Ciceribacter thiooxidans: one gene and its partner. The protein of the gene in region 1 interacts with the protein of each later gene in a pairwise test. Links are inferred from orthologs where the notes say so. Each region holds a gene or a part of one and is shown on either strand. Other genes may lie near its edges.

What was found.
Region 2: the proteins of tpiA (region 1) and pepT interact in binary tests that used the Escherichia coli proteins (3 or more experiments, as listed by UniProt). The link is inferred for Ciceribacter thiooxidans from one-to-one orthologs.

What each region holds. Positions count from the first base shown.
Region 1 is NZ_CP059896.1:1,721,661-1,738,451, reverse strand. What follows is about bases 13,836-16,791. They hold tpiA (triose-phosphate isomerase), read left to right. Parts: upstream 13,836-14,906; coding sequence 14,907-15,677; downstream 15,678-16,791. Other genes in these bases: H4I97_RS08135 (CTP synthase), read left to right, coding at 16,388-16,791; secG (preprotein translocase subunit SecG), read left to right, coding at 15,769-16,242; H4I97_RS08150 (alpha/beta fold hydrolase), read left to right, coding at 13,887-14,765; H4I97_RS08155 (hypothetical protein), read right to left, coding at 13,836-13,894. In the rest of the region: H4I97_RS08230 (patatin-like phospholipase family protein), read right to left, coding at 1-190; hisI (phosphoribosyl-AMP cyclohydrolase), read right to left, coding at 295-756; GTP cyclohydrolase I FolE, read right to left, coding at 785-1,390; H4I97_RS08215 (iron-sulfur cluster assembly scaffold protein), read left to right, coding at 1,669-2,115; H4I97_RS08205 (DUF2267 domain-containing protein), read left to right, coding at 2,741-3,160; H4I97_RS08195 (hypothetical protein), read right to left, coding at 5,363-6,307; H4I97_RS08190 (nitroreductase family protein), read left to right, coding at 6,418-7,002; H4I97_RS08185 (flavin reductase family protein), read left to right, coding at 7,002-7,616; H4I97_RS08180 (aldolase/citrate lyase family protein), read right to left, coding at 7,625-8,365; H4I97_RS08175 (DUF2336 domain-containing protein), read left to right, coding at 8,445-9,617; H4I97_RS08170 (hypothetical protein), read right to left, coding at 9,623-10,033; H4I97_RS08165 (AI-2E family transporter), read right to left, coding at 10,195-11,394; parE (DNA topoisomerase IV subunit B), read right to left, coding at 11,623-13,683; more of H4I97_RS08155, read right to left, coding at 13,700-13,835. UniProt on the Escherichia coli protein: Involved in the gluconeogenesis. Catalyzes stereospecifically the conversion of dihydroxyacetone phosphate (DHAP) to D-glyceraldehyde-3-phosphate (G3P).
Region 2 is NZ_CP059896.1:1,330,088-1,338,760, reverse strand. Bases 5,036-8,024 are described here. They hold pepT (peptidase T), read left to right. Parts: upstream 5,036-5,903; coding sequence 5,904-7,145; downstream 7,146-8,024. Other genes in these bases: H4I97_RS06200 (helicase HerA domain-containing protein), read right to left, coding at 7,163-8,024; H4I97_RS06210 (TerC family protein), read left to right, coding at 5,036-5,774. Also shown: H4I97_RS06235 (multidrug effflux MFS transporter), read left to right, coding at 1-938; H4I97_RS06230 (inositol monophosphatase family protein), read right to left, coding at 973-1,794; tRNA 2-thiocytidine(32) synthetase TtcA, read right to left, coding at 1,797-2,684; H4I97_RS06220 (glutaminase), read right to left, coding at 2,746-3,672; rpsD (30S ribosomal protein S4), read right to left, coding at 3,742-4,359; more of H4I97_RS06210, read left to right, coding at 4,785-5,035; more of H4I97_RS06200, read right to left, coding at 8,025-8,673. UniProt on the Escherichia coli protein: Cleaves the N-terminal amino acid of tripeptides.

The DNA of each region.
Region 1 (16,791 bases):
CTTCATCGAGTGCGCGAAGCACGCCGATATGGGCCCAGCCACGGGCGGCGCCGCCGCCGAGCGCAAGCGCGATCGGTGCCTTCTTTGGTGGTGAGGGAACAGGGCCGGGATCCACGACAATCGGCTCCTGGCCGCTACCCTGGCCAGTCCCGGCAGCAGACGGATTGTTCCTCATATTCCAGTTCAGCATTTACGCACACCTCGAGCTGAACGCTCCCAATGCTTCGATTAACGCACCGGAGACTTACCAAATCGTTTAGCGAAAGGGCGCCGTTGTGCCGTTGCTGGTCGAAGTCAGCCCTTTGTCGCGTCGTCGTAGACCGTGTCTGGATCGAAATGCCGGTGATGATCGGTTATCTCAAGTCGAGCTTCGCCGCCGGCCGAGGACACACGCCTGTAGAAGCAGGAGCGACGGCCGGTGTGGCAGGTCGCGTCGTGCCCGGCGACCTCGACCTTCAGCCAGACGGCATCCTGATCGCAATCGACGCGCATTTCCCTTACGTGCTGGAGATTACCGGAGGTTTCACCCTTCTTCCATATCTTGTTGCGGGAGCGGCTGAAATAGTGCGCGATCCCGCTTTCCAGCGTCAGGCCGAGCGCTTCGGCATTCATGTGGGCGACCATCAGAAGCTCGCCGTCTCTCGCGTCGGTCACGACAGCGGTTACGAGGCCGTTGGCGTCGAATTTCGGCGTGAAAGCGCCGTCCGCCTCCAGCGCGTCCTTGTCTGCCGGGGGACGTTCGAAGATGATGGTCATGACCTGTCTTCCGGAGGGTTTAAGGCGGTCAGCGGCCACGCACCATGGACATGAAGCGCGCCTGTTCGGCGGCGCTGTCCTTGAAGCTGCCGGTGAAGGTGGTGGTGAGCGTCGTGGAGCCGGACTTCTGGACACCGCGCATGGCCATGCACATGTGCTCGGCTTCGACGAAGACGGCGACGCCGCGCGGGCTGAGGCCCTGGTTGATCGCGTCGGCAATCTGCGCAGTCATCGCTTCCTGTGTCTGCAGACGGCGGGCGAAGACCTCGACGATGCGGGCGATCTTGGAAAGGCCGAGTACGCGGCCGGACGGCAGATACGCGATGTGCGCCTTGCCGATCACAGGCAGCATGTGATGCTCGCAATGGGAAAAGAACGGAATGTCACGGACGAGCACGATATCGTCATAGCCGGCGACCTCTTCGAAAGTCGTGCCCAGCACGTCGTCGATATCGGCATCGTAGCCGGCGAAAAGCTCGCTATAGGCCTTCGCCACGCGTTTCGGAGTGTCGAGCAATCCTTCGCGGGTGGGGTCATCGCCGGCCCAGCGCAGCAGCACGCGAACGGCTTCCTCCGCTTCCTCGCGGGTCGGCCGAGTGCTCTCCTGCGACAGTTTCTTGGCGAATGCATCCATGCCTTCGGTCTCCCGGTCCGTCGACGGCCCGACGGGGTCTTGTGTTCTTCCAGCCTGTAAATGCGTAACTCGGCTCATGATAGCAAGCCCATATCTCTCGATTGTCCGTGGCGGTACGCGACAAGGCACTTGTTTTCTTTGGACCGCGTTTGCACTTCTTATATAGTGAGCCCGACGCGGCATGTGAAGGAACGACGGTGCGACACACTGTTACCGTGGCGTCGACAGTTGCCCGGAACGGGCCGCTTCTAGCATCGTATTCTAAGGTTCGATAGCGCATGGACGACATTTACAACAGCAAGATCCTTGAATTTGCCGGCAATATCGCGCGGATAGGGTCCTTGCCGGATGCCGATGCGGTTTCCGAAAAGCACTCCAAGCTCTGCGGCTCGAAGGTCAGGGTCTACCTGAAGATGGATGGCGGTGTGGTCACCGATTTCGCCCATGAGGTGAAGGCCTGCGCCCTCGGACAGGCTTCGTCGTCGATCATGGCGCGCCACGTCGTCGGCGCGACGGCGGACGAGCTTCGCCGGGCGAGGGAAGACATGCTTGCGATGCTGAAGGCCGATGGGGACGGACCGTCAGGTCGTTTCGAGGACATGCGGTTCCTGAAACCCGTGAAGGATTACAAGGCGCGGCACGCTTCCACCATGCTGACCTTCGACGCCGTGGTGGACGCGATCGAACAGATCGAGGCGAAGCAGACGAAAGCGGTAGAGGCTTGATCTTGACCGATAAGCTTACCCCCTCTGTCACTTCGTGACATCTCCCCCTCAAGGGGGGAGATCGGGTGTTCCATGCGCGGGCGAAACTCGCCAAGTCGCGCGAGCGTAGCGCATCATGTGCAAGAACTGTTCAGCGTCAGATGACGAAAGGAAGGAGCCGGATACTGTGGCATCTTCTCCAATCTCCCCCCTTGAGGGGGAGATGTCACGAAGTGACAGAGGGGGTATCAAACACGACGCTCGCGCAACTGGTCCGGCCCATTCGCCAGGACGCCCGGCCGGCTCCTCGGCATGGGGTTCATCCGCCTTTATCAACTGACGCTCTCCGGTTTCGTCGGCAATTCCTGCCGCCACATGCCGACCTGTTCGGAATACGGCTACGAGGCGATCGCCCGGCACGGCCTTTGGGCGGGTGGGTTTCTGACGCTCTTCCGGGTCGGACGGTGTGGTCCAGGCGGCACCTGGGGTTATGATCCCGTACCGGAGAGGCTGGACGAGCGCTTTCGCTGGTGGGCGCCGTGGCGTTATTGGCGGGCCGGTTTGCACCGCTCGGACATCAATCGCTGAGAGACGGCGGTGGCACACGTGCGTGAGGCTGCGCCGTGAGAGAGGGAGACGCTGCGTCATGACGGTTCCAATGGAATACCGGCAGGCTACGCGGGATTTCGAGAACTTCCTGACCGCCGTGCGCGACCGCGCCGGCCTCGCCACCAGCAACCAGGCCTTCACCATGGTGGATGGCGTGCTTCGCACGTTCCGGCGACGTCTGGAGCCGGCGGACGCGATTGCCTTTGCGCAGATGCTGCCTGCCTGTCTGCGCGCGCTCTTCATTCGCGACTGGGACCTTCACGAGCCGCGGAAGACCTTCGGTACAAGGGAGGCGATGACGCTGGAGGTGAAGGCCCTGCGGCCTGACCACAATTTCTCGACCGAGAACGCGATCGGCGTTGTGGCGTCCGTTCTTCGCGAAATGCTCGGTACGGCCGTGATGGAACAGGCGCTCTCCGGCCTGCCGGAAGAGGCGAAGCGCTTCTGGCTCGACTAGCCGGCAATCGCCTTTACTCCCGGCCGATTTCCCGATATCACGCCGACGTTACGGCCGGTCGAATCCGGCCCTTTCACCACCCGCATTCGTTGGCGGGACTGGATAAGGAGAACATCATGTCTGCTTCCGTTTCCCTCACATTTCCCGATGGCTCCGAGCGCAGCTTTCCTGCCGGCACGACCGGTCGGGACGTCGCCGAGTCGATCTCGAAGTCGCTGGCCAAGAAGGCTGTCGCCGTCACGCTGAACGGGGTGACGACCGATCTTGCCGATCCGGTCACCGACGGTGCGAAGATCGAAATCGTCACCCGCAGTGATCCGCGCGCGCTGGAGTTGATCCGTCACGATGCCGCCCACGTCATGGCCGAGGCCGTGCAGGAGCTCTGGCCGGGAACCCAGGTGACGATCGGTCCGGTGATCGAGAACGGATTCTATTACGACTTTGCCAAGGACGAACCCTTCACGCCCGACGATCTGCCGAAGATCGAGAAGAAGATGAAGGAGATCATCCAGCGCAACAAGCCGTTCACAAAGGAAGTCTGGCCACGCAACAAGGCCAAGGAGGTCTTCGCCGCCAAGGGTGAGGCCTATAAGGTCGAACTCGTGGATGCGATCCCGGAAGATCAGGACCTCAAGATCTACTATCAGGGCGACTGGTTCGACCTCTGCCGCGGCCCGCACATGGCCTCTACGGGCCAGATCGGAACGGCCTTCAAGCTGATGAAGGTCGCCGGCGCCTATTGGCGTGGTGACTCGAACAATCCCATGCTGACCCGCATCTACGGTACCGCCTGGGCCGAGCAGCAAGAGCTGGACAATTACCTGCACATCCTGGCCGAAGCCGAAAAGCGCGACCACCGCAAGCTCGGCCGCGAAATGGATCTCTTCCATTTCCAGGAGGAAGGTCCCGGCGTCGTGTTCTGGCACGGCAAGGGCTGGCGCATGTTCCAGACGCTGGTCTCCTACATGCGTCGCCGGCTTTCCGGCACTTACCAGGAGGTCAACGCGCCGCAGGTGCTCGACAAGTCGCTTTGGGAAATCTCCGGCCACTGGGGCTGGTATCGCGACAACATGTTCAAGGTGACGGTCGCGGGGACGAGACCGACGACGATCGCGTCTTCGCACTGAAGCCGATGAACTGCCCGGGTCACGTGCAGATCTTCAAGCATGGCCTTAAGTCCTACCGCGAACTTCCCGTCCGGCTTGCGGAATTCGGTACTGTTCATCGGTATGAACCGTCCGGCGCACTGCATGGTCTGATGCGCGTTCGCGGCTTCACCCAGGACGATGCGCACGTCTTCTGCACCGACGAGCAGATGGCGGCCGAATGCCTGCGCATCAATGACCTGATCCTCTCGGTCTACAAGGATTTCGGCTTCGACGAAGTCGTCGTGAAGCTCTCGACCCGTCCGGAGAAGCGCGTCGGTTCGGACGATCTCTGGGATCGTGCCGAGGGCGTGATGATGGACGTCCTGCAGAAGATCGAGGCACAGTCGGGCGGTCGCATCAAGACTGGCATCCTGCCGGGTGAGGGCGCCTTCTACGGGCCGAAGTTCGAATACACGCTGAAGGACGCGATCGGCCGTGAATGGCAGTGCGGTACGACCCAGGTCGACTTCAACCTGCCGGAACGCTTCGGAGCCTTCTATATCGACCAGAACTCGGAGAAGACCCAACCGGTGATGATCCACCGGGCGATCTGCGGATCGATGGAACGCTTCCTCGGCATCCTGATCGAGAACTTCGCCGGTCACATGCCGCTTTGGATCGCGCCTGTCCAGGTGGTCGTCGCGACGATCACCTCGGATGCCGACGCTTACGGCAACGAAGTGGCGGAAGCCCTGCGCGAGGCCGGAATGACGGTCGAGACCGACTTCCGCAACGAGAAGATCAACTACAAGGTCCGCGAGCACTCGGTGACCAAGGTTCCGGTGATTATCGTCTGCGGCAAGCGCGAGGCGGAAGAGCGGACGGTCAATATCCGTCGCCTCGGATCGCAGGAGCAGGTGTCGATGTCGCTCGACGAGGCCGTTTCGGCGCTCTCGTGGGAAGCAACGGCGCCCGACGTCAAGCGCAAGGTCGAGGCGAAGAACGCCCGCGCCTGATTGGTACGCGATCGCGAATGAGCGCCGGCGGGTTCTTCGGAGCCCGCCGGTTTTCTTTCGTGCGGTTTGGGATGAGCGGGAGCGCCGCGGCAGGCGCGTCAGTTCAGGATCAGTTCCACGTCGATGTTGTGGCCGGCTTCGACGGTGAAGTCCTTCTGGTAGATCTTGTCCTTGTTACGGGCGATCGCCGTATAACCGCCCTCGGCGAGGACCATGACCGGGAAGGCACTGACGCTTTCGGCGACCACGTCACCGGAGCCCGTGAGGATCGACCAGGCGGTATCGGCGATCGCTTCTCCGCCGGCTTCGGATACCAGCTTGAAGCTGATCTGCGAGGCGCGGTGCTGGATCGTCGCTTCAGTGAGTTTTCCGGCTTCGACCTTCAGGTCGGCGCGCACCACGGCATTGACCGAGCCGTATTCCGAAACGACGTGGTAGGTCCCTGCGTTGAGCCGCACGATAGTGTTCGGCTTGACATTGGCCATCACCAACCCGCGCTCGCCGTCTTCCTGCGTTTCCGAGGAATAGACACTGAATTTCAGGTCGGTCGTCGGTATGCGTGTGTCGTCGCCCGAGACGGCGTTGAGCAGCATGCCGCCGGCATCCAGCACCAGCACCTGCTTTTCGACGTCGCCGCTCTCCGGAACCGTGAGCTTCTTGGTGGCGCCGGCACGGCCGAACGAAACGTTGACGAAATAGTCGCCGGGCGAAAGCTGGAAGTCGGCCGATCCGCCTTCGGAACTCGCGACGAGCGGCAGCTTGCCGTCGTCGGCGGGAATCGGGCTGAAGACGCGCCAGGAGAGACCCTGCTGAACGGGATCGCCGTTTCCTGTCAGCTTGGCTTCGAAGACGATGTTTTTCGCGACCGGCGGTTTCAGCGTCTCACCGAAGTCGGGTGAAAAGGCCTTGAGCTTTGGCATCTTGGTGGTGCTGTCGAGCTGCTTGAACGACTTGAACGCATCGTCCGCTCCCATCGACGGCATCGCCGGCAGGCTGACCGCCAGCATGAGGGCCAGGCGGGTGACAAAACGATGAACTCTCATGGAATGCACAATCAGTTGACTTCCTCACCAATGGAAGCAACTTCAATCCGAATGCGATGGCAATTTCAAGACTTTGTCTGTCGCTCCAGCCGAAGGGAAAGCAAATCACCATGAAAAACGACATCCGCCTTGCCGAATATCTGGCGACTCGCCGTTCCGTGCCGGCCTTTCAGATGTGTGAACCCGGCCCGTCGAGGGAGGAGATCGAAGCGATTCTGACGCTGGCCGTCAGGGTTCCGGATCATGGCAAGCTCGCGCCGTGGCGCTTCATCGTCTATCGGGGCGCCGAACGGGCGCGGATCGGCGATGCGCTGCTTGCGATGGCGATGGAGAAGAACCCGGACTTGAGTGGTGAAATGCAGGCGGTCGAGAAGACGCGATTTACCCGGGCGCAGGTCGTGATCGCCGTCGTCAGCCGCGCTGCGCCGCATCAGAAGATCCCGGAATGGGAACAGCTGATGTCGGCGGGTGCAGTCTGCCTCAACCTGCTGATGGCGGCCAACGCCCACGGCTACGTTTCCAACTGGCTGACGGAGTGGTTCGCCTATGACGAGCGTGCCTATCCCTTGCTCGGAATCGCTCCGGAAGAAAAAGTGGCGGGCTTCATCCATATAGGTTCGACGACCTTCCCGGTCACCGAGCGCCCGCGCCCGGCGATCAGCGACGTCGTGAGTTGGGTCGGCGGAGACGAATGATGTTCTACACCACGGATACGAACCTCCACGGCCTGCCGCACGACCCGTTCAAGGCGATCGTAACGCCGCGGCCGATTGGCTGGATCGGTTCGAAGGGGAAGGACGGCTCGAGGAATCTTTCTCCGTACTCCTTCTTCAACGCCGTGAGCGACCGGCCGAAGATCGTCATGTTCTCGTCGAGCGGACGAAAGGACACATTGCGCAACGTCGAGGAGACCGGTGTCTTCACCACCAGTTTCGTCGGCGCCGAGATCCTGAAGCCGATGAACGAGTCGTCGGTCGTCGTGCCCTACGGTGTCGATGAATTTTCGATCGCCGGCCTCACGGCTCGAACGGGGGAATTGGTCGATGCGCCTTATGTCGGTGAGGCTCTTGCTGCGTTCGAATGCAAGGTGACGGAGATCCATCGCCTGAAGACGGCTGCCGGCGGCTTCTCCGACAGCTATGCTGTCTTCGGCGAGGTCGTCGGCATCCACATTGACGAGCGGGTCTTGCGCGACGGCCGCTTCGATGCAGCGCTGGCGAGGCCGATGGCGCGGATGGGTTATATGGATTACGCCGAGGCTTCGGAGACATTCGAACTCCTGCGCCCGACGCCGCCCTCGCAAACCTGACGCAGCCTTCACGAGAAGAGGCGATTGACCGTGGCGACCTGTTCCGGTCGCTCGCAGATCATGGCGGAGAAGCCATCGTGCAACGCGGTCTGGCACGTCTCGGACACACTGTCCTCGTTGGTCTCCGCTCCGAGCCAGTCGACCGCTGCGACGCTAGCTGATGCTGCGCCGAGCAGGATAAGCCCGCGCGCGGTTGCCAGACCACAGGGAAGGCGCGGGGAGGGGATGGCGGCGGAGATCCCGAGGCTTTCGCCAAGCGCCGCCGGGTTCCAGGCGAGCCCCGCCAGGCGCTTCGATTTTCCGGCAAGGCTCGCGGCCGACAAAGCACCCGCCGGATTGTCGCCGGCAAGCGCAAGGATCGCGATGTGGCCGACCGTCAGGCCCGCCTTTGCTTCTTCCACCGAGAGCATCACATCGGCCTTCTGGACATCCGCGCCGCAGGTCGCGCCGCTGAGCACGATCGCGTCCGGTCGGTGAGGGACGACGAGCGACAGCGCAAGGGCGAGGGCGTCCGTGTCGACGGGCGGCGGGACAAGCGCGAGAAGGGCCGGTGGCGTCTGGCTTCTTCCGATCCGCTGGGTGAAAGCCCTAACGGTTGCTGGCGCAATTGCCGCGTTCTTCATGCGATCCGCACGGAGGTCGAGAGCTACGGCATCGGCACCCGCGATGTCCTGTTCATCGAAAAGCCCAACGAGAAGCACGGATCGGACGCGCCGTCCGCCGAGCTCAAACAGCCCATATGTTTTCAAGGGAAACCTCGTGGTTAACGGATATGGTGAACCAATCTTAAACACTTTGGCGATAGTGTGAAACCGTGGCTGACAGGCCATGGGGACTCGCTTGCATCCGCTGGGGCTGGAATTGATCGTAGAGACATTTCTTCGTTGGGTTGAGACCGCAAGGGCGGGCGACCGGGCGCGGGCAGCCAATGCCCTTGCACGGGCGTTCCTGCGCTCGACCATGGCCGCCGAAGAGCGGCGCGCCGCCAAGGTGGCGATGACCTACCTGCTGGACGATCCGTCTCCGCGGGTACGCCTCGCGCTCGCCGAGGCACTTGCCGACGCGCAGGAGGCGCCGCGTGCGCTGATGATCTCGCTCGCCGAGGACCAGCTGGAGATCGCCTCGCAAGTGATCCTCCGCTCACCCGTTCTCAGTGAATCGGATCTCGTCGACCTCGCCGGACGGGGATCGACTGCGACGCGCATGCTGATCGCCGCCCGTCCGTATGTAGGGCGCGGACTTGCTGCCGCACTCGCCGAGATCGGCGATGCCGACGAAACGGTGGTGCTGCTCGAAAATTCTGCTGCCGATATCGCCCGCTTCACCCTGAAGCGCATCGCGGAGCGGCACGGCGGTGACGAAAACGTCCGCGCGCAGCTGCTTGAACGCGACGACCTGCCGGCAGATGCCCGCCAGTTGCTCGTCCAGCACGTGACGGAGGCGCTTGCCAGGTTCGGCCTCGTCAGGGCGGCGGTCGACAGCCGCCGCATCGAACACCTGATCCGCGAGGCCGGTGCCAGCGCCACCATCACCATCGCCGCCAATGTCCTGCCGGATGAACTGCCCGCGCTTGTCGAACATTTGCGGGACACCGGGCGGCTGACGCCAGCCTTTCTCATGCATGCTTTGTGTTCCGGTCGCACCGACTTCTTCGCCGCCGGCATGGTGAGCCTGTCGGGGCTCGATGAACGGCGTGTGCGGTCGATCCTCGCGACGGGACGCTTCCATGCGGTTCGCGCGCTTCTCGAAACGACAGGGCTGCCGCGGGAAGTTAGCCCGGTTTTCGTCGAGGCAATCATGCTCTGGCGGAACGCGATCCAGGCGGCCTGTGGCAGCGAAATGGAGAGCGTTTCCGCCCGTCTGATCGAGCGTTATCGCAAGGAACCGCCGGAAAGCGAGACCGCAAGAGCGCTTCTCGATACGGTCGAAAAACTCGCGATCATCGATCAGCGTCGTCTCGCGCGTGACTACGCGACCGGGCTCGCGCTCACCGCGGCCTGAAAAACTCAGGGCGTCAGCCTCTTCGCGACCCAGGAATAGCCGTCTGCGACCACGTGGAGCGGTGTCTCGAACACCATCTTGATCCGTTCGGTTCCGGGCAGAACGCCGCGGATCCTCGCGACGGCTCTCGCCGCAAGACTTTCCTGTTCCTCGACGGGCGGTTTTGCCGCCTCGGCCGGCGGCGTTTCGGTTGCCTGTGGGGCGGTCGCGGCCTCGTTTCCGGCATTCTCCGGAGGCTGGCAAACGGCGATCACCATGGGGTAGTTGGCGCCCGTATAGCCTTCGAGCACCTGCTCCGACGCTGCGTGGCAAAGCTCGATCGAAACCCATTTCTGGTCGGCCGTGTCGATGTAATGGCACTGGCTGACGCTGTCGTCGCAGCCGAGAATGGTCATCATGATGGCGGCGGTTTTCATGCGGCTGATCCCCCGAATCTGCATCTCGCGAAGATCTGTTAACGCCGGCATTCGAGCGACACCATGGCGAATGCCGATCCTGAACGGAATTTAATGCACGACGCCTGGCTTAGTTGTTACTTGGTCGAGGAGGCACGAGGACCGTAGATCGGGCGCCGTCCTCAGGGAACGGACGCCTTGCGGATCAGCGATGTCTCCGGCGGGAGTTCGCCGATCACCGGCTCAATGCCGTCGCCATCGCGCGGCTCGGACAGCTCGACCTCGCGCATCCACTCCCTCCAGATGGAGACGATAAGCGCCATCAGCACCGGGCCGATGAAAAGGCCGAGGAAGCCCATGGTCTTCACACCGCCGACGAGGCCGAAGAAAGTCGGCAGAAACGGCAACTTGATCGGCCCACCGACGAGGCGCGGCCGAACGGTCTTGTCGACGATGAAGAGTTCGACCGTGCCCCAGGCGAGCAGCCCGATGCCGGCGACATAGGAGCCACGCGCGAGCAGATAGAAGGAAACGAGGGTGAACGAAAGCGGCGCTCCGCCCGGCACCAGGGCCATCATCCCGGTCAGGACCCCAAGCGTTACCGGCGAGGGGACCCCAGCCAGCCAATAGGCTGTGCCGAGCACGATGCCTTCGCCGATCGCGATCAGCGTCATGCCGGTCACCGTCGAGCTGATGGTCGCCGGCACGACACGGGAAATGCGTTCCCAGCGGGTCGGAAGGATGCGCTCGCCGAGCAGATCGAGCTGGCGGGTAAAGTTCGAGCCGTCCCGGTAGACGAAAAACAGCGCAATCAGCATGAAGAGCAGGGTCAAAATCAGGTGGAAGGCGCCGTCACCCGCCGCGATCAGTGCCCGGTAGATGTTGCCGATATTGGCGCCACTGACGATCTGAATAAGGGAGCCGATGGCCCCCGGAGAACCGATGTGCTCCTGCCACTTTTCACCGAGCCAGGGCCCGACGCCCGGGAGCGCAGTGATCCAGTCCGGCGGCGGCGCACCGAAGCGGTTGACCTCGAGCGCCCAGCCGATCCATTGGCGTACTTCGCCGATCGTGTAGCTGACGGCGATACCGATCGGCACGACCAGAAAGGCGACGATGAACAGGATGGCGAGCGTCGCACCGATGGTGGTGTTGCCGCCGATCCGGCGCAGGAGTTCCTTGTAGAGCGGCCAGCTTGCAAAGGCGATTACCAGTGCCGCAAGCACCGGCACCACGAAGCCGTGGAAGAAATAGATGCCGGCGATCACGATCAGGACGAGGAGCCAGCGGGCTGCGGAAATTGGCGGAATAAGCGCCGTCCGGCTCGGCGCCACCGGCCCGAGCCAACGTGGTGCGTTCGGTTTCTTGTTGTTTTCGTTCATGCTCACGACGATAGGCTACTCGATCTGTCCGGGCGGCGATAAGCGCCGCGACCGTGGCCCGCCGATATGCGGGCGGGTGCACCAAAATCAACGGATCTCCCGGCCGTTCTTTGCGAACGCCGGGCGACGACTGCCGCCCTTATATCAGGGATGTTTGCGTCTGCCTAATGACATCTCCGTCGCAACCGCAAGCGTTGAGGTCATCAAGAAGCCTCGCGGCTCCCGTCGTCAGATGTCGAGGTTTTCGGCGAAGATCGCGCGCTCCTGAATGAAGCGGAAGCGCGCCTCCGGCTTCGATCCCATGAGTGCGTCCACCGCGTCGCGGGTGCCCTCGAAATCGACGTCGTCGATCTCGACCCGCAGCAACGTGCGCTTGGCGGGGTCCATGGTCGTCTCCTTGAGCTGGGCCGGCATCATCTCGCCCAGGCCTTTGAAACGGCCGACCTCGACCTTCTTGCTTTTGAAGACCGTTTCCATCAGTTCCGCCCGGTGGGCGTCATCGCGCGCGTAGACCGTCTTCGCCCCCTGGCGGATGACATAGAGCGGCGGCACGGCGAGGTAGAGGTGATTGCCGCGGATGAGCTCCGGCATTTCCTGATAAAAGAAGGTGATGAGCAGCGAGGCGATGTGCGCGCCGTCGACGTCCGCATCGGTCATGACGATGATGCGTTCGTAGCGCAGGTCCTCGTCGCGGTATTTCGTGCGGGTGCCGCAGCCGAGTGCCTGGACGAGATCGGCGATCTGCTGGTTGGCCATCAGCTTTTCACGGCTGGCGTTGCCGACGTTCAGGATCTTGCCGCGCAATGGCAGGATCGCCTGATTGGCGCGGTTGCGCGCCTGCTTGGCCGAGCCACCGGCCGAATCGCCTTCCACGATGAAGAGCTCGGCGCCCTCCGCGGTGTTCTGCGCGCAGTCGGCCAGTTTTCCGGGCAGGCGCAGCTTACGCACGGCGGTCTTACGGTTGACTTCCTTTTCCTTGCGCCGCCGGAGCCGTTCCTCGGCGCGCTCGATCACCCAGTCGAGCAGCTTCGCCGCCTCGGCGGGATTGTCGGCGAGGTAGTGGTCGAAGGGATCGCGCAGCACATTCTCGACGATGCGCTGGGCTTCGACGGTCGCGAGCTTGTCCTTGGTTTGGCCGACGAATTCCGGCTCGCGGATGAAGACGGAGAGCATGCCGACCGCCGAGATCATCACGTCGTCGGTGGTGATCTGCTGCGCGCGCTTGTTCTGCGTCAGCTCGGCATAATTCTTCAGCCCCTTGGTGAGCGCGATGCGCAGGCCCGCTTCGTGCGTGCCGCCTTCGGGTGTGGGGATCGTGTTGCAGTACGAGTGCAGCGCCGGGTCACCGCCGTACCAGGTGACCGCCCATTCCATCGCGCCGTGGCCGCCGGTCTTCTCCGTCCGCCCGGCGAAGATCTCGCGGGTGACGGTGAAATCCTTGCCGATCGTCGCAGCGAGATAGTCCTTGAGACCACCGGGGAAATGGAAGACTGCCTTATCCGGGATGTCGCCACCTTCCGGCACGAGACTTGGATCGCAGCTCCAGCGGATTTCGACGCCGCCGAAGAGATAGGCCTTCGAGCGGGCCATGCGGAAGATGCGGGCCGCCTCGAACCGTGCCTTGTCGCCGAAGATCTGCGGGTCGGGATGGAAGCGCACCCGTGTGCCGCGGCGATTGTGGACCTCGCCGAGTTCTTCCAGGCCGCCGAGCGGCACGCCACGGGAGAAGCGTTGCCGATAGAGTTTGCGATTGCGCGCGACCTCGACCTCAAGCAGATCGGAAAGCGCGTTGACGACGGAAACCCCCACACCATGAAGACCGCCGGACGTCTCGTAGGCCTTGCCGTCGAATTTGCCGCCGGCATGCAGCTTGGTCATGATGACTTCGAGCGTCGATTTGCCCGGCACCTGCGGATGGTTCTCCACGGGAATGCCGCGGCCGTTGTCGGTGACGGTCAGGAAGCCTTCGGCGTCTAGATGGACGTCGATGAAGTCGGCATGGCCAGCCACCGCCTCGTCCATCGAGTTGTCGATGACTTCGGCGAAGAGGTGATGAAGCGCCTTTTCGTCGGTGCCGCCTATATACATGCCGGGACGCATCCGCACCGGCTCAAGTCCTTCGAGCACGCGGATCGAGGACGCGCCGTACTCGTTATCGGTCGAAGAAGCGGGCGCGGCGCGCGGCTTCGCGACCTCGCTCGAAGGCTCGGATGGCGTGGTCGGAGCAGGGGTCTGCTCGGGCCTCGGGGTGAGCGGCATGCCCGCAAAGAGATCGTTGTTGTCGTCCATGGCGTCGTTCAATAATCTATTTCGTCGGGCGGAACCAGCATGGCGTCCACACCTGATCGCCCTTGCGAATCACCCGAATTGTGCCAGAAAGGCGGCGCAGGCGCGACTTGGCCGGACCGGCGCCGCGTTCGTTCAGGCAAGCTTTGCGGTCGCCGGCCGGCAATGGCAAGGCGCGTTCCGGCAAGGAGGCGACGGTCGTCGAGATGTCCACAGCTCATTTCCGCCTTGCCCTCGCTTTCGGCACATTGCTGGTCCTTGCAGGTGCCACGAGGGCTGATTCCGAAGCGCTCAAGCCCTTCAAGGATGAACTCTTTTCCAGCCAAACGGTGGTCGAGAGCGGCGACGGCGGCGACTTCAAGGTCGTCGACTATCAGGAGATGCGTGACATCAACGGTCGCGACCAGATCCCGGAACGGCGCGTGAAATCGGCCTATGTCTCGCTCGGGGTCCGGCGCCAACAGGTCGACGAGACCCTTGATCTCGGCACGCGGAAGCTCGCGGTGACGCGAACCGGTGCCGCCGAAGGAAGCCGGTTCACCGTGATCTTCGTCCACGGGCGCGGCGGCGACCGCAGGCTGGGCGCGAATGACTTCACCTTCGGCGGCAATTTCAACCGGCTGAAAAACCTCGCGGTCGAAAATGGCGGTACCTACTATTCGCCGAGTGTTCCTTCTTTCGACAGCGACGGCGTTGCGGCGATCGCCGATCTGATCCGCTTCAGCGCGGCGCAGTCCTCCGGCAAGCCGGTCGTGCTCGCCTGCGCCTCCATGGGCAGCTTCATCTGCTGGGGGATCGCCCGCGATGCGGCAACCGTCGAGAAGCTCGCAGGCATGGCGATCCTCGGCGGCGCGACCGATCCGGCTTTCATCGGCAGCGCCGCCTATAAGCACAAGCTTCCGCTGTTCTTCACGCATGGCAGCCGCGACAGCGTCTATGCGGCCGATGACCAGATCGCGCTCTACCGGCGCCTGCATGGCGAGAAATATCCGACACGCTTCACGCTCTTTCAAACCGGCTCCCACGGCACCCCCGTGCGGATGAGCGACTGGCGGGAAATTCTCAACTGGATTTTTGTCCACTGACCGTGATGGCACCCGTGTTCTCAGCCGGACCGTGTCGAAAGGTCAGCCTGCTTTGTCCCGGCAAAACAGGCGTTCCCGCTTTCCTTTCGCGGCGGCATTTGCTAGTCGGGCAGGGACGTTAGAGAGGGGTAGGAGTTTGCCATGACACCGAATGTTCGTCCGCTTGTCGCCGGAAACTGGAAAATGAACGGCACGCGTGCCTCGCTCGACCAGATCAAGGCGATTGCGGAAGGCGTGAAATCGCCCCTGTCGGAGAAGGTCGAAAGCCTGATCTGCCCGCCGGCGACACTGCTCTACGTCGCGACCGCGCTCTGCGACGACAGCCCGCTGGCGATCGGCGCGCAGGACTGCCACCAGAACGTATCCGGTGCCCATACCGGCGACATCTCGGCTGAGATGATCGCGGATTGTTTCGGTACCTACGTCATCGTCGGCCACTCGGAGCGCCGCACAGACCATGCCGAGACCGACGATCTCGTTCGCGCGAAAGCCGAAGCCGCCCATGCCGCCGAACTCGTTGCGATCGTCTGCATCGGCGAGACCGAAGCGGAGCGCAAGGCCGGTCGCACCCTCGACGTGCTGAAGAACCAGCTTGCCGGATCGCTCCCGGATGCCGCAACGGCGGCAAACACGGTTATTGCCTACGAGCCGGTCTGGGCGATCGGCACGGGGCTGACACCGACCGTCGAGGACGTCCGGGAGGCGCACGCCTTCATGCGTGCCGAGCTCGTGAAGCGCTTCGGCGGCGAGGGCGAAAAGATGCGCATCCTCTATGGCGGCTCCGTGAAGCCCTCCAACGCCAGCGAACTGATGGCGGTGGCAAACGTCGACGGCGCGCTGATCGGCGGGGCGAGCTTGAAGGCTGCCGACTTCCTCGCCATATACGGCGTCTATGGTGAACTCCTCGCCTGATTTGCTGCCGAGGGGCTTTCTTTGACGCGACCTCTCATGTAAAGAGCCGCCAATCCTTTCAGATTTTGCCCATGGGCAGGATGGAACATCCATGCAGACCGTTTTGATTGTCATTCATCTCATGATCGTGCTGGCGCTGGTCGGCGTCGTGCTCATCCAGCGGTCCGAAGGCGGCGGCCTCGGCATCGGCGGCGGCTCCGGCTTCATGTCGGCACGCGGTACGGCCAACGCGCTGACCCGCACGACGGCAATCCTGGCGGCATTGTTCTTCATCACCTCGCTCGGCCTTGGCGTTCTTGCCCGCTACGAGGCGAAGCCGACCGACATCCTCGACCGCATTCCGGCTGGTACCTCCAACGGCTCCAACGTTCTCGACCAGCTCGGCGGTGCGCCGGCGCAGGCTCCCGCTTCGGGCGCGACGGCCCCGGCCGAGGTTCCCGCTTCGGGTGCAACCGCTCCGGCGGAAGCTCCGGCTGCCGGCGCCCCGGCGCCTGCCACAGGCACGCAGGGTGCAGCCCCGGCCCAGAAGCCGGCCGATCCGAACGCCGTTCCGACCGGCAACTGATCGGATTCACGATTTCCACTCCGGCGGGCTCTCGGGTCCGCCGGATTTCTTTTGTCAAGTATTCCGCCTCGTCCCAGAAAAAAAGACGGGACACGATCGTTTTTGGCTGGCGGAATCAGTCTCGAAAAGGTATCCGGTGACTCCCATGGCGCGATATGTATTCATCACAGGCGGCGTGGTCTCCTCTCTTGGCAAGGGCATTGCAGCCGCGGCACTCGGAGCATTGTTGCAGGCGCGGGGCTACCGCGTGCGCCTGCGCAAACTGGACCCCTATCTCAACGTCGATCCGGGCACGATGAGCCCGACGCAGCACGGCGAAGTGTTCGTCACTGATGACGGGGCGGAAACCGACCTCGACCTCGGTCACTATGAACGCTTCACGGGGCGTTCGGCCACGAAGACAGACAACATCACCACCGGTCGCATCTATAAGAACATCATCGACAAGGAACGTCGTGGCGACTATCTCGGCGCGACCGTTCAGGTCATCCCGCACGTCACCAACGAGATCAAGGACTTCGTCGTCGAAGGTAACGAGGACTACGATTT
Region 2 (8,673 bases), 390 kb from region 1 along the record:
TGGTGCCTAGCTTCGGCGCGCTCCTCGTGCTCCGCTTCATGCAGGGGCTCGGCTCGGCAGCCATGCGTGTCATCACCATCTCGGTCGTCCGCGACGTCTTCGGCGGGCGCCAGATGGCGGAAGTCATGTCGCTCATCATGATGGTCTTCATGGTGATCCCGGTCGTCGCTCCCGGCACCGGCCAGGTCATCATGCTGCTCGGCCACTGGCACCTGATCTTCGTCTTCATGGCGGCCGTGGCGACGCTCGTGGGCTGCTGGATGTACATCCGGCTGCCGGAAACGCTGTCGCCGGTCGATGTCCGGCCGTTCACGGCCCGGTCGATCCTCGGAGGGTTCCGCATCGTGCTCACCGACCGCGTGGCACTCTGCTACACGCTGGCGAGCACCTTCATCTTCGGCGCCCTCTTCGGCTTCATCAACTCGGCCCAGCAGATCTATGTCGGCATCTACCATCTCGGCACATGGTTTCCGGTCGCCTTCGCCGGCGTTGCGACTTTCATGGCGCTGTCGTCCTTCGTGAACTCGCGGCTCGTCGGACGCTTCGGCATGCGGCGGCTCTCGCATGCCTCGCTGCTGGGCTTCATCTCCATCACCTTCGTGTGGCTGCTGATACAGGTCTTCGGACCGCAGCCGATGCCCTTCCCGCTGTTCTTCGTGCTCTTCGCGCTGGCGATGTTCCAGTTCGGCTGGATCGGCTCGAACTTCAACTCGCTCGCCATGGAGCCGCTCGGCCATGTCGCAGGTACGGCGTCCTCGGTACTCGGCTTCATGGGAACGGTCGGCGGTTCGCTGATCGGCGCCGCGATCGGCCAGGCCTATGACGGGACCGCATTGCCCATGGTGGCCGGCTACTTCACCGTCTCGCTGATCGGACTGGTCTTCGTGCTGATCGCCGAGAAGGGACGGTTGTTCCGGCCGCAAAACGCCCCGCGTTGACAAGAAAAAGCCCGGTATGACCGGGCTTTTTGTCTCAGACGGTGAAGACCTTCGCCATGAGCTCCCGCCAGCTCTCCTGGTCATTGGCGATCAGCAGACCGCCGCTCGTATGATGCGGAAGGTAGGGCGAACCGTCGAAGCGGGCCGCGTGGGCCCCCGCCTCCTGCGCAATCAGCGTGCCGGCCAGATGGTCCCACGGCATCAGCTTGTTGTACATGGCGAAGTCCATATGCCCCTGGGCGAGCAGGCGGTATTCGTGGGCCGCGCAGCGATAGCTGGTGAAGAGGCGCACCTCCGCAAGATTGACCAGCAGCTTGCGGCGCTTCTCGATTTCGAAGAAGCCCGTATTGGCGATACCGATCATCTGCGAAAGCGGCTGCGACGGCCGAACGGCCATGCGCTCCTGCGTGCCGTCGGTGCGGCAGAGCCAGGCACCCGATCCCTTCTCCGCGATCGCCCAGTCATTGCCGATCGGGTCGTAGATGATGCCGGCAACGGTCTCGCCTTCGGAGACGACGCTCAGCATCACGCCGAACAGCGGCAGGCCGACGGCGAAATTGAAGGTGCCGTCGATCGGGTCGACGACGATGGCGAGATCGGCATCGGCGATCTTCCCGAGAAGGGCCGGATCGGCGGCGACCGACTCCTCGCCGACGAACAGCGCATCCGGCAACAGTTCGGCCACACGGTCGCGGATCATGCGCTCGGCCGCCTCGTCGGCTTCGGTGACGAGATCGATCGCCTCGGTCTTCATCCGGATGTCGCCCTCTCCGAGGTTACGGAAACGGGGCAGGATCTCGGCATACGCCGCCTCCTGGAGCACGTTGGCGAGCGCAGCGATATCGAGATCGGCCATGGTCATTCATCCTTTGTCGGCGAGAGGGAGGAGAAGTCGAAGAGCTTCGGATCGAGCAGATGCGACGGGTCAACATGGGCGAGCGCCCTGAGCATGGCGTCCTTGCGGCCCGGCATCTTCGCTTCGATGCCTGCGAGCATCTCCTTCATAGCATTGCGCTGCAGTCCGTCCTGGGAGCCGCAGAGATCGCAGGGGATGATCGGAAACTGCATCGCGGCGGCGAACCGCGCGAGGTCCTCCTCCGCGGCATAGGCGAGCGGGCGCAGCACCATGAGATCGCCGTCGTCGTTCAGCAGCTTCGCGGGCATGGCCGAGAGCCGCCCGCCGTGGAAGAAGTTCATGAAGAAGGTCTCGAGGATGTCCTCGCGGTGATGGCCGAGGACCAGCGCCTCGCAGCCCTCTTCGCGGGCGATACGGTAGAGATTGCCGCGCCTGAGCCTTGAACACAGAGAACAATAGGTGGCGCCTTGCGGCACCTTTTCCGTCACCACCGAATAGGTGTCGCGGTACTCGATCCGGTGCGGAACGCCGATCGATGCGAGATAGTCCGGCAGCACGCGCTTGGGAAAGTTCGGCTGCCCCTGGTCGAGATTGCAGGCGACGAGATCGACCGGCAGCAGGCCCCGCCATTTGAGGTCGAGGAGCAGCGCCAGCATCCCATAGCTGTCCTTGCCGCCGGAAAGCCCGACCAGCCAGCGCTTCTGCCCCTTCAGCATGTCGAAATCGGTAATCGCCTGCCGGACCTGGCGGATCAGCCGCTTGCGCAGCTTGTTGAAGCCGACCGAGCGCGGGGCATTGGCAAAGACCGGATGGACGGCAATCGCCTCCGCGATCTCTCCATCATCGCCGGCATCGGCATCGAATTGCTCGGCGGACGTCGAAAGTGTCATCGTCTGGCTCCGGGACAGCCGGGATGGCTCGCACTGGCAATGCCCGCTCGGCGCGCGAAGATCAAGCCCCGAATATCGACCAGCCGGTGCGGGAAGCGAGCATTTCCAGCGCGACGGTGCCGAGTGCGGAGTTTCCGACCTTGTTCAGCCCCGGCGACCAGACGGCGATCGAGGCCTTGCCCGGCGCGATCGCCATGATGCCGCCGCCGACACCGCTCTTGCCCGGCAGGCCGACATGGAAGGCGAAGTCGCCCGAACCATCATAGTGGCCGCAGGTGAGCATCAGCGCGTTGATGCGTCGCGCCCGCTTCTCCGATACCACGGAATAGCCGCCGATCGGGTCCGCGCCACGCGCCGCGAGGAAGAGCCCCGCCCGCGACAATTGCCGGCAGGTCATCGCAAGCGCACACTGGTGAAAGTAAACTCCGAGAACATGATCAACATCATGCTGGAGGTTGTTGAATGAACGCATGAAGTTCGCGAGGGCGTAGTTGCGATAGCCCGTCGCCGTTTCCGACTGCGCCACCGCCCTGTCGATGGTGATCGTGTCGTCGTCGGCGAGCGAACGCACGAAGCGCAGGAATTCACCGATCGCTTCTTTCGGCTTGTAGCCGGCGAGAACGAGGTCGCAGATGACGATGGCGCCCGCGTTGATGAAGGGATTGCGGGGGATGCCGTGCTCATGCTCGAGCTGGACGATGGAATTGAACGCCGTGCCCGACGGCTCGCGACCGACCCGGCGCCAGAGCGCCTCGCCGACCTTGCCGAGTGCCAGCGTCAGCATAAAGACCTTGGAAATGCTCTGGATGGAGAAGGGCACAGCGGCATCCCCGGCCGCGTAGACCTCGCCGTCCACCGTGGTCACTGCAATGCCGAACTGGTTGGGGTCCACCTTGGCGAGTTGCGGGATATAGTCCGCCACCTTGCCCTCGCCCCGCCGTCCCGCGAGTTCTGCAACAATCCCGTCGAGAAGTGCCTGAATATCCATGACGACAGTCCTCCTAACAAAAAAGCCGCCCCGAGGGACGGCTTTTCTGAATTCCGGATAGCACGCAAATCAGCGCGAATAGAATTCGACGACCAGCTGCGGTTCCATGACGACCGGGTACGGAACGTCGGAGAGCGTCGGAACGCGGACGAACGTCGCAACCATCTTGTTATGGTCGACTTCGATGTAGTCCGGAACGTCACGCTCGGCGAGCTGGACCGATTCCAGAACCGAAACCAGCTGCTTGGACTTCTGGCGAACTTCGATGACGTCGCCAGCCTTGCAACGGTAGGAACCGATGTTGACGCGAACGCCGTTGACGGTAACGTGGCCGTGGTTGACGAACTGGCGAGCAGCCCAGACGGTCGGCACGAACTTCGCGCGGTAGACGATGGCGTCGAGGCGCGATTCGAGCAGGCCGATCAGGTTTTCACCGGTGTCGCCCTTGCGGCGGTTGGCTTCTTCGTAGGTCGCGCGGAACTGCTTCTCGCGGATGTCGCCGTAGTAGCCCTTCAGCTTCTGCTTGGCGCGCAGCTGCACGCCGAAGTCGGAGAGCTTGCCCTTGCGGCGCTGGCCGTGCTGGCCCGGGCCGTATTCGCGGCGGTTGACCGGGGACTTCGGACGGCCCCAGATGTTCTCGCCCATGCGGCGGTCAATTTTGTACTTGGATGATGCGCGCTTGCTCATCGTATTTCCTTTCACGTCTTCTTATGGCGGCACCTTCCGGCCCCGCTCTGTTAGGAAACACGCCCTCCTCTGGATCACCTTTCGGCTTTTCCTGACAGGCGGCTCACGTCAGCAACGGAGCAGCCACGGGACATGTCAAATGAAACACCGGGCGTCGCCACCCGGTGCTGGCGCTGTCTTTAGGGGCAAGTCGCCGGATTGTCAACAAGCACCCTGCAAACCCGGCGAGTTCTCACGGTCTGGTCTTTCCGGCATATCACGACACCGTTCGGCAGGCAGCCCTGGATTTTCTCTGCCCGCCTCTTGAACGCGTCCGGCCGGCTTACCACCTCCATCCCCGGCACCGGGCCCCTCTGACGTGTATCGCCGGATCGACCGTGATGTCGGTGCTCTTCCAATCAACCTGATCCGGCATGGATTATGTCATGGATTTCCTATGGGTTGATTTCCAGGGCGCCGCCGTCTGGATGTGGCTCGCCTTCATTGCCGCCGTGATCGCTCTTCTTGCCCTCGACCTCGGCGTTCTTCACAGGAAGAGCCACGAGATCGGCATCAGGGAGAGCCTGCTGATGTCCGGCTTTTACATCACGCTCGGCATTCTCTTCTCCGGTTTTGTCTGGAGCCAGTTCGGCCAGCAGGCAAGCGTCGAATACCTGACCGGTTTCGTGATCGAAAAGAGCCTGGCGATGGACAATATCTTCGTCATCGCCATGATCTTCGGCTACTTCTCCATCCCGCGCGAATACCAGCACCGCGTCCTGCTTTACGGCATTCTCGGCGTGATCGTACTGCGCGGCATCATGATCGCCGCCGGTGCGGCCGTCGTCGAGAACTACGGCTGGGTTCTCTATCTCTTCGCCGCCTTCCTGATCATTACGGGCATCAAGATGCTGTTTTCGAGCAGCGAGCCCTATGACGTGGAGAACAATCCGGTTCTGAAAGTGCTGCGAAAGCGCTTGCCGGTCACCGAAGGTCTGCGTGGCGACAGGTTCTTTACCCGCGAAGCCGACCCGAAGACGGGCAGGTTGAGAACCTATCTGACGCCGCTGATGCTGGCACTGATCCTGATCGAATTCGCCGACCTCGTCTTTGCCGTCGATTCGATCCCGGCGATCTTCGCGATCACCACCGACCCGTTCATTGTCTACACGTCGAACATCTTCGCGATCCTCGGGCTGCGGGCGCTCTACTTTGCGCTGGCCGCTCTCATCCACCGCTTCGCCTATCTCAAATATGCGCTGTCGCTCGTGCTGATCTTCATCGGTTCGAAGATCTTCGTCGCCGACATGCTGGGCCTCGCCAAGATCCCGCCGGTGGTTTCGCTGGGTGTCACCGTCGCCATCCTCGCCGCCGGCATTCTCGGCTCGCTCTGGGCAACGCGCAGCAAGCCCGCAGCAACCAAACCCGCCGAATAAGCGGCTCCTCTCGACCAACCGCCGCGCCGGAACCTCCCGGCGCGGCCTTCTTTTCTGGAAACCGGCATTCCCGCGGCGAGAGCGGCGCGCTAAGTTCGCCTCACCTTCAGCCAGAATCGGATATCCCCCATGTCCCTTCCCCATGACACCGTTCTCGACCGTTTTCTCCGCTACGTCGTGATCGACACGCAGTCCGATCCGACCTCACAGGCGCAGCCCTCGACCGAAAAGCAGAAAGACCTCGGCCGCCTTCTCGAGCGGGAGCTGAAGGCACTCGGGCTCGATGATGCACATCTCGATGAGCACGGCAACGTCTATGCGACGATCCCGGCCAACACAAAAAAGGATGTGCCGGCCATCTGCTTCTGCTCGCACATGGATACCGCTCCGGATTTCTCCGGCACCGGCGTCAAGCCGCAGCTGGTGCGCAACTACCAGGGCAGTGACATCACCCTGACCGGCGATCCCTCACAGGTGATCCGGGTCGCCTCTCACCCCCAGCTGAACGACCAGATCGGCCACGACATCGTCACCACCGACGGCACGACGCTGCTCGGCGCCGACGACAAGGCGGGCGTAGCCGAAATCATGTCGGCGGCACAGTTCCTCGTCCGCAATCCGGAGATACCGCACGGGCCGGTCAAGATCCTCTTCACCACAGACGAGGAGATCGGGCGCGGCGCCGACAAGGTCGATCTGAAAAAGCTCGGCGCACGCTTTGCCTATACGCTCGACGGCTCCACGGTCGGCGAGATAGAGAACGAGACCTTCTCCGCCGATGGCGTGACCATCGACATATCAGGCGTCGCCATGCACCCCGGCTATGCCAAGGGCAAGATGGAGAACGCCATCAAGGCCGCGAGCGACATCGTCGCCCGCCTGCCTCGCGACATCGCCCCCGAGACTACCGAAGGCCGCGAGGGTTTCATCCACCCGGTGGATATCTCGGGCAGTATGGAAGCGGCCAGGATCCAGCTCATCATCCGCGATTTCACGGAAGGCGGACTGAAGGAAAAGGAAGACCTGCTGGAGAAGATCACCAGCGAGGTGATGGCCACCTATCCCGGTTCGAGCCACACTTTCACGGTCAAACACCAGTATCGCAATATGAAGGAAGTCCTCGACCGCCATCCGGAGATCATGGAGAATCTCGAAGAGGCCGTCCGCCGCGTTGGTCTCGAGCCCGTGCGCCACAGCATCCGCGGCGGCACCGACGGCTCGCGCCTCTCCTTCATGGGCCTGCCCTGCCCCAACATCTACACCGGCGGCCACGCCTATCACTCGCCGCTCGAGTGGGTCAGCGTGCAAGACATGGAAACGGCGGTGAAGACGATCGTCGAACTGGTGAAGGTCTGGGAAGAGCGGGCATAACGGGAACGGATCCCCGCCTACTCCGCCGCGAAATGATCCGTCGGCGCCGACTGGTCGTCCGCCGCGTCTGCGCTTCCGGGCGCCGTTTCCGCCTCGAGATCCGGGAAGGCGACGATACGCTTACCGGAAAAATCGGTGTGGACGACGACAAGCCCCTGCTCCTCGAAATAGCCGAGCAGTCTTCGGGCACGACGCGCCGAATGCGTGCCGTAGGCCCGGGCGATCCGGAGGTCCGAGGGACAGGCTTCTTTGCGGATCGCCGCCTTCGCCATCATCAGGAAGACGCCTTGCAGGTCTTCTGAAACACCCTCGGCCAGCGACAGTGCCGTTTTCCAGACGTCGGAGGCCGCCGTCTCCTCGTCGACGCCCGAGCGCACGACGGCGACCCGGCGACGGAATTCGCCCATCGCCATCGGCGGGCCGCCGATCCGGCGCATCCGGGCGCGGACCAGGAACTCCTGGTAGAGGACGGAATCGGTGCGATACGCCGCCTGCGGATCATCGAGGATTTCGGCGAGTACAGCAGAGAGGCGCTCCTCCCGTTCCTCGGGCGACATTTCCAGGGCGCCGGGGCGGGTTTCGGCCGCGACCGGCGTAGAGGCCGCCGGTGTCGCGCGCGACAGCTCGGCCAGAATATCCGTCGTCGGCCGCGGCTGCGGCGGTGCGCGGCGCACGATCGGGCGGACGAGCTCCTCCGGATCCGGCGTGAAGATCAGGTCCTCGACGTCCTGCGGCGCCTCCGGCAGCGGCATCAGCTTGGGGCTGGAGGAACGCGCCGAGGTCTCGACCGATCCGATGACGATCGGCAGCGGCCGGCGCGACATCGCCGGGCCGAGAGCGACGAAATTACCGCGCTTCAGGTCGCGAAACATCTCCGCCTGCCGGCGGTCCATGCCGAGCAGGTCGGCGGCGCGCGCCATGTCGATGTCGAGGAAGGTGCGGCCCATCAGGAAGTTCGAGGCCTCGGCCGCGACGTTCTTCGCAAGTTTCGCAAGGCGCTGGGTAGCGATCACGCCGGCAAGGCCGCGCTTGCGCCCGCGGCACATGAGGTTGGTCATGGCGCCGAGCGACATGCGTCGCGCGTCCTCCGAGACGTCGCCGCCCATGGAGGGCGCAAACATCTGCGCCTCGTCGACCACGACCAGAACCGGATACCAGAACTCGCGGTCCGCATCGAACATGCCGTTGAGAAAAGCGGCGGCCGCGCGCATCTGCTGCTCGATCTCGAGCCCCTCCAGCGTCAGCACACAGGAAACGCGATGGCGGCGAATACGATCGGCGATGCCGGCAAGTTCGGCTTCGGTACGCTCCCCGTCGACGACGAGATGGCCGTACTTATCCGAGAGCGTGACGAAATCGCCCTCCGGATCGATGACGACCTGCTGCACCCACGGCGCCGACTGCTCGAGCAGGCGCCTCAAGAGATGCGACTTGCCCGAACCGGAATTGCCCTGCACCAAGAGACGGGTGGCGAGCAGCTCCTCGATATCGAGCTTGGCCGGCTGGCCGCCAGCCACCGTCCCCATGT